3 regions of the Paenibacillus sp. J31P13 genome follow, and region 3 is predicted to be linked to each of the others. Evidence: riboswitches for the same ligand, from Rfam matches in the RefSeq annotation. Region 3 holds a riboswitch; each other region holds the start of a gene.
What was found. A riboswitch is a leader RNA that binds a small molecule or an ion and turns the genes downstream of it on or off. The one in region 3 is predicted to bind cyclic di-GMP.

Region 1: another riboswitch for cyclic di-GMP. It lies ahead of AC0YOD_RS16410 (NPCBM/NEW2 domain-containing protein); the one in region 3 lies ahead of AC0YOD_RS14545 (SpaA isopeptide-forming pilin-related protein).
Region 2: another riboswitch for cyclic di-GMP. It lies ahead of AC0YOD_RS09355 (EAL domain-containing protein); the one in region 3 lies ahead of AC0YOD_RS14545 (SpaA isopeptide-forming pilin-related protein).

The regions. Positions count from the first base shown of each region.
Region 1 covers NZ_JBWDNR010000004.1:486,448-489,715, reverse strand. The annotation lists gene AC0YOD_RS16420 (polysaccharide deacetylase family protein) at 1-195, shown strand, start outside; gene AC0YOD_RS16415 (bifunctional transcriptional activator/DNA repair enzyme AdaA) at 245-1,294, opposite strand; cyclic di-GMP riboswitch class I at 1,608-1,692, shown strand; gene AC0YOD_RS16410 (NPCBM/NEW2 domain-containing protein) at 1,835-3,268, shown strand, end outside.
Region 2 covers NZ_JBWDNR010000002.1:667,068-670,335, forward strand. The annotation lists gene AC0YOD_RS09345 (substrate-binding domain-containing protein) at 1-93, shown strand, start outside; gene AC0YOD_RS09350 (GAF domain-containing protein) at 310-792, opposite strand; cyclic di-GMP riboswitch class I at 1,144-1,230, shown strand; gene AC0YOD_RS09355 (EAL domain-containing protein) at 1,338-3,268, shown strand, end outside.
Region 3 covers NZ_JBWDNR010000004.1:52,898-56,165, reverse strand. The annotation lists gene AC0YOD_RS14545 (SpaA isopeptide-forming pilin-related protein) at 1-1,496, opposite strand, end outside; cyclic di-GMP riboswitch class II at 1,528-1,611, opposite strand; gene AC0YOD_RS14540 (hypothetical protein) at 1,877-2,338, shown strand; gene AC0YOD_RS14535 (ATP-dependent helicase ComFA) at 2,459-3,268, shown strand, end outside.

The DNA of each region.
Region 1 (3,268 bases), 430 kb from region 3:
AATGATTGGAATCGAAGCAAGACCGCAGATCAAATCGTTAAGGCGATCACCGAGCAGACGAAGAGCGGGAGTATTATTTTGCTGCATATGCTGGATGATCTGCACACGATTGAGGCTCTTCCCAAGGCTATTGAAAATCTGAAGCGGGATGGATATACGTTTGTAAGGGTAAGCGATTTATTGGATCTTAAATAGATGCTTGCTCTCCTAAGCCAATAGCAGAGTTTACTCTTATCATGGCATCCTATTGTTGACCGTTTTTTTCATGATGCAATAACCAGCTCTTACGTGTTAAGCCGCCCCCGTAGCCACCCAAATCACCATTGGCGTTAATGACTCTATGACAAGGAATCATAATGGCCAGCTGATTGGCGCCATTGGCTTGAGCCACTGCGCGAAAGGCAGTTGGCTTGCCTAGGCTTACAGCGAGGTCTGAATAGGAGCGGGTCTCCCCTGGCGGTATTTTCATTAATTGTTCCCATACGCTTTTTTGAAAGGGAGATCCTATTAAAGCGATTTGCGTCTTAAACACGGTTAATTTGCCTTTGAAATACTGGTAAAGTTCATTTTCAATGGATTTAATCGATTCCGTTATTCCAGGGATAATGGCTGATTTCGTTCTCTTTCTAAGCCGCTCTACCTCGCGTTCTAGACCTCTACGATCTACAAACTCTAAGAGATAAATTGCAGCCTCATCGCCAATGGCAATCATCGGTCCAAGCGGGGTATCGATCCAAGATGCTTTTAGCACCTGACTATTCTCTAGCAAAGTAGGCGCTGCCCCCATGATTCGGGAAAAAGCGTCCCTGAACCCACTGCTGGATTCATATCCGGTTGATAGCTGCGTATCAATGATTGTTTTGCCAGCTCTAATATTCTTCAAAGCAAGCCCCATGCGGCGAGCGCGTGCGTATTCAACAAATGTCATACCGAATCGTTTTTTGAATTGACGACGTGCCGTTGATTCGTCAACAGAAAGATTTTTGAAATCTTGTCCTTTCCATCGTTTTTCAGGGTCTTTCTCTACTGCTTCCACAAGCAGACGAACCATTTCCGAGACATGATTAGGATGGGATAACGGACGACATCGCTGACATGGCCGATAAGAAGCCAGCAGCGCTTGCTGTGCGGTCTCATAAAATTCGCAGTTTTCGAACTTAGGCTTTCGTGCCGGACAAGTTGGTCGGCAGAATACACCGGTTGTTTTCACTCCTACATAAAAGACGCCTTCATATTCCGTGTTCTTTTCTAATAAAGCTTTGTAGTATTGTTCATTACGCTCGACAGGTATCATGCTTGCACCCTCTAAACTTGGATTATGCTCCTATTATAGCCCCTCTTACGGCAGGCCGTAGCCGAAAATCAGGCATCTATTTTTTTATGTATTTGCGGCTGCTGATACGCTTAAGATCCAGTTTCCCCAATATTAGTTTTAAGTACTAACATCATGCTTGAGAAGGGTGACTATAGGCCAGTCTTATATAGGATTTAGGTAATAGAAACGCTTAACAAGGTGAAAATCTCCATTCTTAATTACCTATCCTACTATGCTACCAAGTGTTCATGTAATAAGGGGCTTCGGTATGTTACTGTTTGTAATGTATTTAAAACTTAATAGGCAAACCTATGGAAATGTAGGGACGCAAAGCTAAAGGGACTAAGGTTGTAAAACGATGTCAGCCAGCTGCCAAAGAGTGTATTTTGCTTTTTGTTATGTAAGGTTTCATAAAAGTGAAGTCTTTATTTTTATGTAAATTTTATACACAATCAGGCTACTCTTATGGGTAGTTTTTTTTGCGTTGGTCATAATCGTAACTATCAGGAGGAAGAAAGTATGAGGAAGATAATCGCAGTCGCTACAACTGCAGCAATGTTGGTCAGTTTTTCAAGTGAGACAGGTTATGTTTTAGCAAGTGAAGTACAAAATGCAAATGCAGTGAAAACGGTATTAGAAAGCCAAGTGATTACATCAGATATCGCCTCGGTTGCTCCTTTTGATTTATACGGTAAAGACCTTTTAGCCGCTTATAACGAAGTGTTTAAAATGACCCGAGCAAATATTAAATCGATAACGAATAATGGCGGCAACTATTCCGGTTCTGCAATTGATAAAGCGATTGATGGCGATATGAGTACCCACTGGGAAACAGGTAAGCCTAATACGTCAACATTTACGAATGAAGTTATCATTCATTTAAATGATGAGACTACATTAAATAGAATCGTGTATGCTGCTAGACAATCAGGTGCGAAAGGTAAAGGATTTGCACAAGAGTTTGATATTTATAGCTCAAGTACAGATGAAGGCGATAACTTTACGCTAGTATCCTCTGGCGAATATAAAGGCTCTACTGGAGATGTCGTTGAAATAAAGTTTGCACCAACAGCATTCAAGAGAATGAAATTTGTATTCAAAAAAGCCAATCAAGATTGGGCCAGCGCCGCAGAATTTTCATTTTATAAAGAAGATTCCGCAACAGATAAGATGAAGAGCCTGTTTACGGATAACACCTTTAGTCAAGTGAGCGCAGCATTCAACACAGAAGAAAAAATAACGGCATTAGAAAATGAAGTGAAGTCTCATCCTCTTTACGCACAATTTAAAGCAGATATTGAGAACGCGAAGATCCTTCTAGAAAATCACCAAATAGAGGAGTCAGCAGCTAAGGTTTCTAAATTAAAAGGCTATGGTACCGAGTATGAAAGTGCTTATAGCGCGGCTTACAGAATGCCTAATTCTAATGTGTCGAGGGTTACAACAAACGGCGGAAGCTACTCAGGCACGAAGCCTGAATATATGCTGGATGATCTGCCAAATACACATTGGGAAACAAATAGAAATAATGACGCTTCTTTTACGAATGAGGTTGTATTTGAATTGGAAACAGCGGAAGTGCTGGATAGAGTTTCTTTCCTTGCAAGAGATAATAGAAAAGGATTCCCAGAGGCATTTGAAATCTATGCATCCCAGACGAGCAAAGGCGATACGTTTCAACTCGTTTCCAGCGGTACAGCGGCGAGTACGAATGATTTTCTGGAATTCAAATTCGAGCCTACAACGTTTAAAAGATTAAAATTCAAATTCACGCAGGCTAACATCAACAGACCATTCGCAGCAGAATTTAGATTTTATAAAGAGGATCCCGTAAGTGAAGCGGTAAGTCGCCTATTTACAGATGGGACTATGAGCGCGGTTATCCCCGAGTTCAATAGTGCTGCAAAAATCAATGTGTTAGAGGAATCAGCTAGAACGCATCCCTTATATCCT
Region 2 (3,268 bases), on a different contig from region 3:
GAAACGGTTCAACCAGCTATCGACAGCGGATTCGTATGGTACGACAAATCAAACATAGACAATGAAGATGTTAAAGCTGTTCTTTACGAATAATCCTATAAATAATAATACGAATTTTCTAAACGCCATATTGCGATAAGGGATCTCCTCCTTTAAACGACGTATGGAACTTAAGCAGCCGTTCCCTAAATGGGACGGCTGTTTTAACTTGGATTTCAGCAGGTTTATCCATATAAATGTAGAAGCTATTAAAATGAACAGCTTTATTAAAAAAAAGAGCCTCAAAAAAAGAGACTCTGATAACTTAATTCATTTTAAGTGCGTAATCAATTGATTGACGAACTTCTCCAAGTAATGCTGATCAACCTCGTCGAATCGATTAAGCACAGGACTATCAATATCGAGAACCCCGTATAACTCGCCATTTAGAATGATTGGAATGACGATTTCCGATTGTGATGCGGAGTCGCATGCGATATGTCCAGGGAATTCATGGACATTTTCAACTCTGATCGTTGATCTTAAGCTTGCAGCTTTTCCGCATACGCCTCGGTGCAAAGGAATGCGAACGCAAGCCGGTAAACCTTGAAACGGTCCTAGAACAAGTTCTTCATTCTTATATAAGTAAAAACCAACCCAGTTGATATGATCTAAAAATTGATTGAGAAATGCTGATGCATTGGACAGGTTAGCAATCACATCAGTTTCACCTTCCAGCAATGCTTGAAGCTGACGAAGCGCTAACTCATAATTTTGATCCTGTGTACCTTTGTATTGTTCTGGATGAAACATAATTCGTCTCCTTTATTGTCACTGATAGGCTATCTGAAACGCTTTGTTGATTATCATATTTTATCATAATCAAAGTAAATGAAGGAAGGTCACTTGAAATGGAAAGTAACGAATCCATAAAGAAACGGTTGTTTGAACTGGAAAACAATATTAACTACATACAAAATATTCAATTATTTAAAAATGCAACATACATTACGTAGTTCAATATGGAAATTAAGCAACGAAGGTTGGAAATGTTTTTTCATCAAGGAACACCTATACAATCGGAATAGTAATATTTTAATTTTTGATATTGATTTAATAGGTAATAATGCCTAAGATAATAGGTACAACATAATTGTTTCTTCTTATTGATAAAGGCAAACCCATCAAAAGATGGGGACGCAAAGCTATAGGGACTAAAGGATATCCATTCCATGTCAGCCAGCTACCGATATACCACTTCTATTTCTTGTTGACCAAAAAAAGTGGCTTACTCGGTTTTAATCGAGTAAGCCACTTTTTGTTTTTTAAATGTAATAAAGGTTAGTAGAAGCTTGAAAATGTGGTTATCAATACAAAAAAATATACAGGATGATGAGGCACATATGAGTTTATTTAAAAGAAATTCATCGATAAAAGATTCTGTAGATAGTAGAAATAATGTATTCTACCTACCGCCAAGCGAATCTATTCTCGATAATATAACCAACGGTTTTTTTATTATTGACCGTAATTGGTGTATTAGTTATATAAATAAGCCAATGGAACATTTTGTTGGAAAAAACCGTGAAGAACTTATGGGATATAATATTTGGGATGTACTCCCAGAAGCAATTGGCACATCATTCTACCATTTCTACCATAAGGCTATTAAAGAACAAGTCCCCATTACATTTGAAGATTACTATGAACCAACTAAAGAATGGCTAGAGGTTAGAGTTATTCCTTCAAACGGGGGGTTAATTGGATATGCATTCAATATTACAGAGCGTAAAAATCATGAACAAATTATAGAACGTATGGCTTATCATGATTATTTAACAGATCTTCCTAATCGTAGGTTTTTTGAAAAGGAGTTAGAACAATTTTTAGAGCAATCCAATAAAAATCAACACTCATTTGCGCTTCTATATATAGATTTGGATAGATTTAAAACGATTAACGATACACTTGGGCATGGTTTGGGAGATCAATTTATCAAAGAATTTTCAGTTAGATTAGTTCGCATTATAGGTGATAAAGGATTTGTTGCCCGTCTAGGAGGCGATGAATTTGCGATAATATTGAACAAGCAATTCGATAACAAAGAAGCCGTAGAAAAGATAGCTACTAGTATCATTAAAAATATTGAGGAGAGACCTTTTCGTATAGATGATTATGAAAATTATATTACAACTAGTTTAGGAATTAGTTTTTACCCTCATCATGCACAAGATGCTCAAACTTTAGTGAAAAATGCAGATATAGCCCTTTATCGTTCAAAAGAAAAGGGCAGAAACAAATATACATTTTATAATCCAGTAATGGAAATTGACTGTTTTAAAAGGTTCTCACTTGAAAAAGAACTTCGTGCAGCAATAGAAAATAATAAGCTGGAATTACATTATCAACCGCGAGTGAATGCGAAAACGGGAGAAATTGTGAGTGCAGAAGCACTTGTCCGTTGGAACCATCCAGAATGGGGAATGTTATCACCTGCTGAATTTATCCCTATAGCAGAAGATACTGGTCTGATACGCCCTCTGACCCAATGGGTTGGAAGAACCGTATGTAAACAAATTAACTCATGGCAAGTTGAAGGAATCCCGTTTGTACCTATTTCTATAAACGTTTCTGCTGATCAGTTTTTATCAAAAAACTTTATCCCGTATATACAACAGTTATTAAAGGAAACACGGGTAGAAGGAAGCTGGCTAGAAATTGAAATCATTGAAACATCCATTTTAGATAATCAAAAATTGGTTGAATCCATAATTACAAAGTTAAAGACACTCGGTATTAAAGTATCATTAGATGATTTTGGAACTGGATATTCTTCTCTTGCTTATTTAACGCAATTCAATGTTGATGTATTAAAAATTGATAAGTATTTCATTCACAACGTCACCACTAATCATTCAAATGCTACAGTCGTAAAATCAATCATCCATTTGGCCCATGGTTTAGGTTTGAAAGTAGTTGCTGAGGGCGTTGAAACGAAGGAACAACTTATTTTTATAAAACAACAAGAATGCGATGAAATACAAGGTTACATTTTTAGTAAACCAGTTCCTGCTGCAGAGTTTAATAAGCTATTAGCTAATAAGATATTGATACCCTCTGGAACCAATCAACAAATCCCATTTGTAAATAGGCGAAAGTATTTTCGTGTCCATCTTACTTTCCCATTAAGTTCACAAATGACGATTATTAAAATCAAAGACAAAGATTTAGATTTAGGTAAGACGGAAGTGTTAATTGAAGATATTGGGGCGGGTGGACTTCGTTTTTT
Region 3 (3,268 bases):
TTGTCTAAAGGAACGGTTTCTTCCTCTCCAGATACAACTCCGCCTATCGGTACGTCCTCATCATCAACTTCAACGGAAATGGTTGCTTCTGGGGTAGGTTCAGGAGTTAGGATCGGTGTTGAAGAACTGGTCGGCGTCGGTGTAGTAACTGGTGTAGCAGATGGTGAAGTTGATGGCGTTGGTGTCGAATTTGGAGTAGAAATCGGCGTCGGTGTAGTATCCGGAGTAGGCGATGGAGTAGAAATCGGCGTCGGTGTAGTGTCCGGAGTAGGCGATGGAGTAGAAATCGGCGTCGGTGTAGTATCCGGAGTAGGCGATGGAGTAGAAATCGGCGTCGGTGTAATATCCGGAGTAGGCGATGGAGTAGAAATCGGCGTCGGTGTAGTATCCGGAGTAGGCGATGGAGTAGAAATCGGCGTCGGTGTAGTATCCGGAGTAGGCGATGGAGTAGAAATCGGCGTCGGTGTTGGTACTATACAGATGTCTCCATTATGGACGGCTGTAATTTCCTTGTTAGATCCCCAATGAACTTCCAATGCATCTTCAGTACTCGTTGTTAGTGCAGTGGTAGAGCCGGCTAAAATAGTTCCGTTACCGGTTGATACTGTATTTGGAACCTTCCAAGAGTAAGGCACATCAACGTCGCTCTCGTTTTTAATGGTCCACTTTTTAGACGCGGTTGGACTTTCTAGGCAAGCAGATAGTAAAGTGAGCTTCGGTGAGTTCGTGACAACTTTAAGTTGAGTTGAATTGTTGGTAACATTGATTTCAGTGTTATCAGTCAGATCTGTGGTAAAGCCTGACTTCGTAACCTCTTTCAGCACATAAGTTCCGATTGGCAAATCTAGAAATTCAAGAACGCCTTGCGAATTGGTTACGCCGGTTTTGAAGAGTACATTATTTTGCCAAAGCTCAAAAGTAATGCCTGTATGAGGCTGATTATCACCAATATTGAGTACTTTATTTATAATGATTTTTCCATTGCAGACATTAACCGATTTTACTTTATAAGCTTTAATGAAACCGGCATGACCGCCCACTCCAAGTTTTTTTTGTTCATCCCCGGCATAAATATCAAGCTGATAGGGTGCACAAGTTGGAATGTCGATTGTTATGGAGTAGGTTCCCAATTTACTGTATATGTTGGATTCGCCATCCTTGTATATTTGAACCTCATAGGGCTGACCGCCACTCGTTGGTATCCAATCACTAGGAAAGCCGTAGGAAGAAAAGCTGACTCGTACGCAATCTTTAGTTGTACTAAAGGTAGCAGTAGCGGTGCCGTTTCCATTGTCCACAATGTTAGAATGACCGGCAGTAATAAATTGAGGGTCTGAAGAATATTGCGAACAACTGTTATCATTGACGTTCTGCAATGAACTTTGCACGGCGTTGTCATTCACTTGGCTTTGAGCAAAAGTTAATGATCCCAGTGATAAAGAAAGAAGCAATACCATAGCTAAGCTGAAATAAATTTGTTTCTTGAAAAACCTCATTTCTCACTCTCCTCTTAGAATAGGTATTGAAGTCCAAGAGGGCCGGTTACACTACTAGCTCCGTATGATCCAAGTGTCCATATACAGATCAAACTTCATCGCTTCCCTAAACATTGATCGAATGATTCCCACCCTTTCTGATTCCTCGAGCTTGTATATAGGGAAAATAGACACGCTATAATGAAGTGAAGCCATGGTGTAGTAAAATAATAACATATACTGTAAAATGCTCAAGGGTGTTTCTTTGTCACAATTTGACTAGTTTTATTGAGTGGAAATTGATCATTCTTTGCTTGTGTACAATTTGTCATCTTGTCCACGAATGTCGGAACCAGTGGGCTCTTCGCGGCATATATTGTTGCAAAGAGGAGGTGGTCGCCATGTTTGAGCTTCTGCTTTTGGTCATCGGTTGCTATGTTTTGGCAGCTTTGTCTGTGCATTTGGCATATCGTATTAGAAGAAAACGTCTGCAAGAAAGTAAACACTATGTGCTAGTCGCTGATGTTGGTCAAAAAAATATGGAATGGTATATGCGTTCCCTGTTTTCTTTTTCTCGTAAGATGGGCAGGGATGTTCGTTTGACGATTATTGACCGCGGAGCATCGGAGGAAACGCTCGCTATCGTTGAGCGGCTGGCTCGAGATGCGGATACGCTGGAGGTACATCCGAGCAAGGATGAGCCCGAAACGGACAATTCAGATAGTAAACGTTCTCAATTTATGCCGAACGATGCAACAGGGCTGCTGTGGCTGCTGCAGTCAAAGGGGATTGTGTCGCATGGCGACCATGCCGTATTGATTGATTTGCAAAACCCGGAAGATTTGTCGAAAATGCCTTTTTAGTATATAATCTGCAGCAATAGAACTCATGAAGTGAAGCACACTTAATGACGCATAAAGCGTTGTTGGTGTGCTTTTTTTTGTCTAATTTGGGATACATGCTGAGGGAAGGGGTGTTAGGGAATGAAGGCATATGTTTATATTGTGCAGTATGAGGGGTGCTGGATTGCAAAAATGACCATTGAGCCAGCCGTAGATAAGGTGTTTTGGCTCAGCGGTTATTTTGGCTCGGAAGGGTATTTGAATAATGGGTTAGCTTCTTCAGGCTGGCTGTGGAGGGAGGCTTTGCCGTTAGGTGATGCGTGTCGAGTGGTGGAGTTGTGGAATAAAGGTTCTAGCTTTAGCAGAACAGGAGAACAGTATAAGGAACTCGCACAGTTGTTTGCATGTGTGGAAAAGGCTTTGAAAGAGGGACAAGAGGGTATTGGGAAGGATACTAACCGTTGGTGGCTGCGGTGGCGAAAGGAAAGTAAATATGATTGGAGGTTCGAGGAGAGCGGTTTGCTTGAGAAGGTGGAACGATGGGATCAGAGGGGAGGTTATCTGAAAAAGGAGGTGAGAGATGATGAACAGTTCGGCGAAATGTATGGAATGGAATATTCAAAAGGTGAGTCTGGAGGTAGGGCGCAAGCGACTGAGAAGCATGGAAGACTGAATGATACGTTTAGCGATGCGGAGCTGGGGGAGATTGCGGCTGGGGCGAAGCTTGCAGCGGAACTGCTGCAGGGACGTGCGCTATTGCGGAGCGAAGTGCACGCCCTGTTGGAGGGCGTGACGGAGCCCGGTGCCGAGGCTGGCTGGAGCGGAGCGCTCCAGCTTGCTTCGTTGCTCGGGCGTGTGCGCCTGAGCGGATCGGTCGTCGCCGGTAATGGCGGGGGGATGAACGTTTTGGGGCGCAGCAGGCGCGAGCGCAGCTGTTTGCGCTGCGGGAGC